3 regions of the Streptomyces sp. NPDC006430 genome follow, and region 2 is predicted to be linked to each of the others. Evidence: riboswitches for the same ligand, from Rfam matches in the RefSeq annotation. Region 2 holds a riboswitch; each other region holds the start of a gene.

Region 1 (2,260 bases), on a different contig from region 2:
CTTGTGCATCGGGACGTGTCCCGGGCCCTCGATCATGGTCTGCACGTTGTGCCGCTTGGCGATCGTATTCAGCTCGCCCAGCGTCTTCAGCTCCGCGAACTGGGCCGCGTCGTTAGCGTCCGCGATCGAGCCGGGGCGCAGGCCGTCCCCGAGCGAGTACGTGACGTCGTACGCCGCGAGGATCTCGCAGAGCTCCTCGAAGTTCGTGTAGAGGAAGTTCTCCTTGTGGTGCGCCAGGCACCACGCCGCCATGATCGAGCCGCCACGCGAGACGATGCCGGTCTTACGGCGGGCGGTCAGCGGCACGTACGGCAGCAGCACGCCGGCGTGGACCGTCATGTAGTCGACGCCCTGCTCGGCCTGCTCGATGACCGTGTCCTTGTAGATCTCCCACGTCAGGTCCTCGGCGCGGCCGTCGACCTTCTCGAGTGCCTGGTACAGCGGCACGGTGCCGATCGGCACCGGGGAGTTGCGCAGCACCCATTCGCGGGTGGTGTGGATGTTGCGGCCGGTCGAGAGGTCCATGACCGTGTCGGCGCCCCACTTGGTCGCCCACGTCATCTTCTCGACCTCCTCCTCGATGGAGGAGGTGACGGCAGAGTTGCCGATGTTGGCGTTGACCTTCACCAGGAACCGCTTGCCGATGATCATCGGCTCGATCTCCGGGTGGTTCACGTTCGCCGGGAGCACCGCACGACCTGCGGCGATCTCTTCGCGTACGACCTCGGGGGAGACGTTCTCGCGGATCGCGACGTACTCCATCTCCGGGGTGATCTCCCCACGGCGGGCGTACGCGAGCTGCGTGACGGCGGCACCGCCACGCCCGCGGCGGGGCTGGCGGGGACGGCCCGGGAAGACCGCGTCGAGGTTCTTGAGGCCACCGCGCGGCGAGGTGTGCTTGATGCCGTCGTCCTCGGGGCGCACGGGACGGCCCGCGTACTCCTCGGTGTCACCTCGGCCGATGATCCAGTTCTCGCGCAGCGGCGGCAGGCCGCGGCGCACGTCGGTCTCGATCTGTGGGTCGGTGTACGGGCCGGACGTGTCGTACAGCGTCACGTCCTTGCCGTTGGTGAGGTGGACCTGGCGGACCGGCACCCGGATGTCGGGGCGCGAGCCCGCCACGTAGCCCTTGTGCCAGCCCGGCTGGCGCTCGGTCTGGCCGTCGGCGTCCTGGCTGACGGCAGGCGTGCGTGCGTCCTGAATGGTCATGAGACCTGATCTCCCTACGCCGGCATTACCCGGTAACAGGTTCGGCGGTCGACGCAGCCTCGTCCCGTACGCATGCGTGCCGCGCGTACGGTGATCAGCGCCCTCTCAGCCCGGTGCTCCGAGCTCCCGCGTTGTGCAAAGGTGACCCCACGCTAGCGTCATCTGTGGCGTGCTGAACAGTGGGCCCCCTCATCTCTTGCGATGATCTGCCGGTGACGTCTTCGCCGCAGCCCACCACCGAGCCCATCGAGCCCACGGGTCGCTCTGACCACGCGCAGACGGACCCCGGGCACGACCACGGCCCATCCCACGGCCACTCCCACGGCGGTCATTCGCACGGCCACGGCCACGGCCACGGGCCGGCGGCACCCGTCTCGAAGCACCTGCGCAAGGTCATCGCGGCCGTGCTGATCCCCTTCGCCGTCGCCGTCTTCGTCGGCATGGCGCTGCTCTGGCCGGGCGGCGCGCCCGCCCACGAGCGCTCCGGAGTGGGCTTCGACCGCCAGACGCAGCAGGGCCGCGTCGTCGCGGTCGAACGGGTCGACTGCAAATCCGTGAACGCCTCGCAGGTGCCGCCCACCGGCAACACGTCGACCCCGGAGGGCCGCGAGGCCCAGGCTGCGCAGACCGGTGAGTGCAAGAAGGCCACCATCGAGGTCAGCACCGGGTCAGACAAGGGCCGCACCTTCTTCGAGATCGTCCAGCCGGGCGCACCTCGGCAGTTGGCCGACGGCCAGGAGGTGGTCGTCGCGTACGCACCGGACGCGCCCCGGGACCTCCAGTACTCCGTGATCGACGTGAACCGCAAACTGCCCCTGGCGCTCCTCGCAGCCGTCTTCGCGGTGGCGGTGGTCGTCGTCGGCCGCATGCGCGGTGTGTTCGCGCTGATCGCGCTGGTCGTCAGCTTCGGCGTACTGACGCTCTTCATCCTCCCGGCCATCCTGCAGGGATCGAACCCGCTGGTCGTCGCGGTCGTCGGCGCCAGCGCCATCATGCTCATCGCGCTCTACATGTGCCACGGCCTGACCGCCCGTACCTCCGTCGCCGTCCT
Region 2 (2,260 bases):
CCCACGACGACCGCCCCTGCCGGCAGCTCCCGCCCGTCCGCGAGCAGGACCCGCCCTGGCTCCACCGAGGCCACCTTGGCGCCGGTCAGCAGGGCTGCCCCGGCCTCCTCGTACCACTGCGCCATGGGGGCCGCGACCTCCGCCGGCAGCGCCCCGGCCAGCACCCGGTCCGCCGCCTCGACCACGGTCACCGCGCAGCCCGCCTCCCGGGCCGCGGTGGCGAACTCCGCGCCGATCCACCCCGCCCCCACGACCACGGTCGCCGGCGCCTCGGCCAGCACCGGTCGCAGCCGGGCCGCGTCGTCCAGCGTGCGCAGCAGGTGCACGCCGGGGACGCCTTCGGCCCCGGGCAGGGTCAGGGGTTCGGCTCCCGTCGCCAGCACGAGGACCTCGTAGGGGACCGGCCCGGCCTCGGTGTCGAGCTCGCGCTCGGCGGCCCGCAGCCCGGTGACCTCGACACCGAGGCGGAGCTCGATGTCCAGCCCTTCGAAGTCCACGTCGAAGGCGGAGTCCTCGGCCTTGCCGAGCAGGACCGCTTTCGACAGCGGAGGCCGGTCGTAGGGTTGATGGGGCTCGGCGCCCAACAGGGTCACGGGGCCGCTCCACCCCTGCTCACGAAGGGCGACCGCGGTCTGCACCCCGGCCATTCCGGCGCCGACGATGACGACGCCGCTCTGTGTCTGTTCCGTCTGCTCGCTCACGCCACCCACCCTAGCGATCTGACAGTACGTCAGGAATAGCGGCCCGGGGAGGCAGCCTTACCCGGGGCCGGCACCGGGGTTAACCTGGCTGCCGTACCTATCGCGGGAGTCCGGACGCACCGGGCTGAGAGGGAGGCTGGACGGCCTCCGACCGTACGAACCTGATCCGGGTCATGCCGGCGAAGGGAGGGGCTGGACGCCCATGCATTCATCTCGGAAGGGATCCGACACAGGACCCACCGCGGGACCCACCGCGGGATCCGACGTCCTCGTCATCGGGGGCGGGATCATCGGACTGGTCACGGCCTGGCGGGCGGCGCAGCGCGGGCTGCGGACCGTGCTCGCCGATCCGGCGCCCGGGGGCGGCGCCGCCCAGGTGGCGGCCGGCATGCTCGCCGCCGTCTCCGAGCTGCACTACGGCGAGGAGGCCCTGTTGGGCCTGGGCCTCGCCTCCGCCGCCCGCTACCCGGAGTTCGCCGCCGAGCTGGCCGACGCCAGCGGCGGGACGGACATCGGCTACCGCGCCTGCGGCACCCTCGCGGTCGCCCTCGACGCGGACGACCGGCTCCACCTGCGCGAGCTGCACGCCCTGCAACGCCGTTGCGGGCTGGAGTCCGAGTGGCTCACCGGCCGCGAGTGCCGCCGCCTGGAGCCGATGCTGGCCCCCGGCGTGCGCGGCGGCCTGCGCGTGGACGGCGACCACCAGGTCGATCCGCGCCGCCTGGCAGCCGCGTTGCTGGCCGCCTGCGAGGGCGCCGGCGTGGAGATCCGACGGGCGGGCGCGGAGCGGCTGCTCGTGACCGCCGACCGGGCCGTCGGCGCGCTGCTCGACGACGGTACGCAGCTGCGCGCCGACCAGGTGGTCCTGGCGGCCGGCTCGCTCAGCGGCAAGCTGGCCGGAGTACCGGCCCACGCGCTGCCTCCCGTACGGCCGGTGAAGGGGCAGGTGCTCCGGCTCGCGGTGCCGGCGGCGTACGCGCCGTTCCTGTCGCGGACGGTACGGGCGGTCGTGCGCGGCAGCCACGTGTACCTGGTGCCGCGCGAGAACGGCGAGCTGGTCATCGGCGCCACCAGCGAGGAACTCGGCTGGGACACCACGGTCACCGCGGGCGGGGTGTACGAACTGCTCCGCGACGCACACGAGTTGGTGCCCGGCATCACCGAACTGGCGCTGACCGAGACCCGGGCCGGACTGCGGCCCGGTTCCCCGGACAACGCCCCGCTGCTCGGCCCGACCGACCTGCCCGGCCTGCACGTGGCCACCGGGCACTACCGCAACGGGGTGCTGCTGACCCCGCTCACCGGCGATGTGATGGCGGACCTGCTGACCACCGGCAGCCTGCCGGAGATCGCCCGCCCGTTCACCCCGCGCCGCTTCTGCCCCGCACGTCAGGAGTCCTACGCATGACCATCTCCGTCAACGGCGAGCCGCGCGAGGTCGCGGCCGGCACCACCCTCGACGCGGTGGTCGCCACCCTGACCGCGGCACCGTCCGGCGTCGCGGCCGCACTCAACGAGGCCGTGGTGCCGCGCGGGCAGTGGTCGCTCACGCCGGTGGG
Region 3 (2,260 bases), on a different contig from region 2:
CCGCGAGAAGCTCCAGCAGGAGCTGCTGCCCGAGCTGATGAACGTCGTCCGGCACATCTCCTGCGACGACGACACCACCCGCAAGACCCTGTGGAAGCTGCACGACGGCACGCTCGTCGAGTCCGTGCTGATGCGCTACCCCGACCGGGTCACCATGTGCATCTCCTCGCAGGCCGGCTGCGGTATGAACTGCCCGTTCTGCGCCACCGGCCAGGCCGGTCTGGACCGCAACCTGTCCACCGCCGAGATCGTCCACCAGATCGTCGACGGCATGCGTGCACTGCGCGACGGCGAGGTCCCGGGCGGCCCGGCCCGGCTGTCCAACATCGTCTTCATGGGCATGGGCGAGCCGCTCGCCAACTACAAGCGGGTCGTCGGTGCCATCCGTCGCCTCACCGACCCCGAGCCCGACGGCCTGGGCCTGTCGCAGCGTGGCATCACCGTGTCCACCGTCGGCCTGGTGCCGGCGATGCTGCGGTTCGCCGACGAGGGCTTCAAGTGTCGCCTCGCGGTCTCGCTGCACGCCCCGGACGACGAGCTGCGCGACACCCTCGTCCCGGTGAACACCCGCTGGAAGGTCCGCGAGGTCCTCGACGCGGCCTGGGAGTACGCCGAGAAGTCCGGTCGTCGCATCTCGATCGAGTACGCCCTGATCCGCGACATCAACGACCAGGCCTGGCGGGGCGACCTCCTCGGTCGGCTGCTGAAGGGCAAGCGCGTCCACGTCAACCTGATCCCGCTGAACCCGACGCCGGGCTCGAAGTGGACCGCCTCGCGTCCGGAGGACGAGCGGGCCTTCGTGGAAGCCATCGCCCGCCACGGCGTGCCGGTGACCGTACGTGACACCCGCGGTCAGGAGATCGACGGCGCGTGCGGCCAGCTGGCCGCTTCGGAGCGCTAGCTTCCGCTGTTCTCCGCCTCCGTTCGGCCACGGGGTACCCTGTGGCCGAACCAATTGCATATTCCGACAGGGGAGCGCCACAGCGCTGAGAGTGCGGCAACCGTAGCTGCAGACCCTCTGAACCTCGCCCCGGTCATTCGGGGTAGGAAGTTCGGTCACCACTCAAGCTGTTGCGCCCTGCCCGGCGACCGCTCGCACTGAGCGCCGGGCAGGGCCGCGTCTTCTCCTGGTCATCCCAGGAGGAATTCACCAGTGAGCACCACCAGGAAGTTCGCGGGCGCAGCGCTCGCGGCCGCGCTCGGCGTCACCACGCTCAGCGCCTGCGGCGGCGGGAGCCCGGACAAGTCCGCCGACGCCGAGAGCGGAGGGCCGAAGCCCAAGACGGTCACGCTCGTCTCCCACGACTCCTTCAACGTGACCGACACGGTCCTCAAGGAGTTCGAGCAGCAGAGCGGCTACACCGTCAAGGTCCTCAAGTCCGGGGACGCGGGCGCCGCCCTCAACCAGGAAATCCTCACCAAGGGCTCCCCGCGCGGCGACGTCTTCTTCGGTGTGGACAACACGCTGCTCTCGCGCGCCCTCGACAACGGCATCTTCACCCCGTACGAGGCCAAGGGCCTGGCCGAGGTGAAGCCCGAGTACGTGCTCGACAAGGAGCATCGGGTCACCCCGATCGACTCCGGCGACATCTGCGTGAACTACGACAAGGCGTACTTCGCCGAAAAGAAGCTGGCCCCGCCGCAGACGCTGGATGACCTGATCAAGCCGGAGTACAAGAACCTGCTGGTCACCGAGAACGCGGCGACCTCCTCGCCCGGACTCGGATTCCTGCTCGCCTCCGTCGGCAAGTACGGCGAGGAGGGTTGGAAGGACTACTGGAGCAAGCTCAAGGCCAACGGCGTGGAGGTCGTGGACGGCTGGGAGCAGGCCTACAACGAGCGCTTCTCCGGTTCCGCGGGCGGCAAGAAGGCCAAGGGCGACCGTCCGCTGGTCGTCTCCTACGCCTCCAGCCCGCCGGTCGAGGTCCTGTACGGCGAGCCGCAGCCGGCCGAGGCCCCCACGGGCGTCTCCACCGGTACCTGCTTCCGCCAGGTCGAGTTCGCGGGCCTGCTCAAGGGAGCGAAGAACGAGGAGGGCGGCAAGGCGCTCCTCGACTTCCTGGTGAGCAAGAAGTTCCAGGAGGACATGCCGCTCCAGATGTTCGTGAACCCGGTGGTCAAGGACGCGAAGCTGCCGGAGCTGTTCACGAAGCACGGCGTGGTCATCGAGAAGCCCGAGGACGTGGCTCCGCAGACCATCGCCAAGAACCGTGAGCAGTGGGTCAAGACGTGGTCCTCGCTGGTCGTGAAGTAGGACGCG

The links. A riboswitch is a leader RNA that binds a small molecule or an ion and turns the genes downstream of it on or off. The one in region 2 is predicted to bind thiamine pyrophosphate.
Region 1: it holds a riboswitch for thiamine pyrophosphate, as region 2 does, so the genes downstream of both, thiC (phosphomethylpyrimidine synthase ThiC) here and thiO (glycine oxidase ThiO) in region 2, are expected to answer to the same signal.
Region 3: it holds a riboswitch for thiamine pyrophosphate, as region 2 does, so the genes downstream of both, ABZZ20_RS32165 (thiamine ABC transporter substrate-binding protein) here and thiO (glycine oxidase ThiO) in region 2, are expected to answer to the same signal.

The regions. Positions count from the first base shown of each region.
Region 1 is NZ_JBEXQA010000009.1:63,724-65,983, reverse strand. It holds gene thiC (phosphomethylpyrimidine synthase ThiC) at 1-1,209, opposite strand, end outside; TPP riboswitch at 1,204-1,349, opposite strand; gene ABZZ20_RS15885 (YibE/F family protein) at 1,389-2,260, shown strand, end outside.
Region 2 is NZ_JBEXQA010000006.1:244,828-247,087, reverse strand. It holds gene ABZZ20_RS12450 (FAD-dependent oxidoreductase) at 1-701, opposite strand, end outside; TPP riboswitch at 794-906, shown strand; gene thiO (glycine oxidase ThiO) at 904-2,109, shown strand; gene thiS (sulfur carrier protein ThiS) at 2,106-2,260, shown strand, end outside.
Region 3 is NZ_JBEXQA010000037.1:23,734-25,993, reverse strand. It holds gene rlmN (23S rRNA (adenine(2503)-C(2))-methyltransferase RlmN) at 1-901, shown strand, start outside; TPP riboswitch at 960-1,068, shown strand; gene ABZZ20_RS32165 (thiamine ABC transporter substrate-binding protein) at 1,154-2,254, shown strand.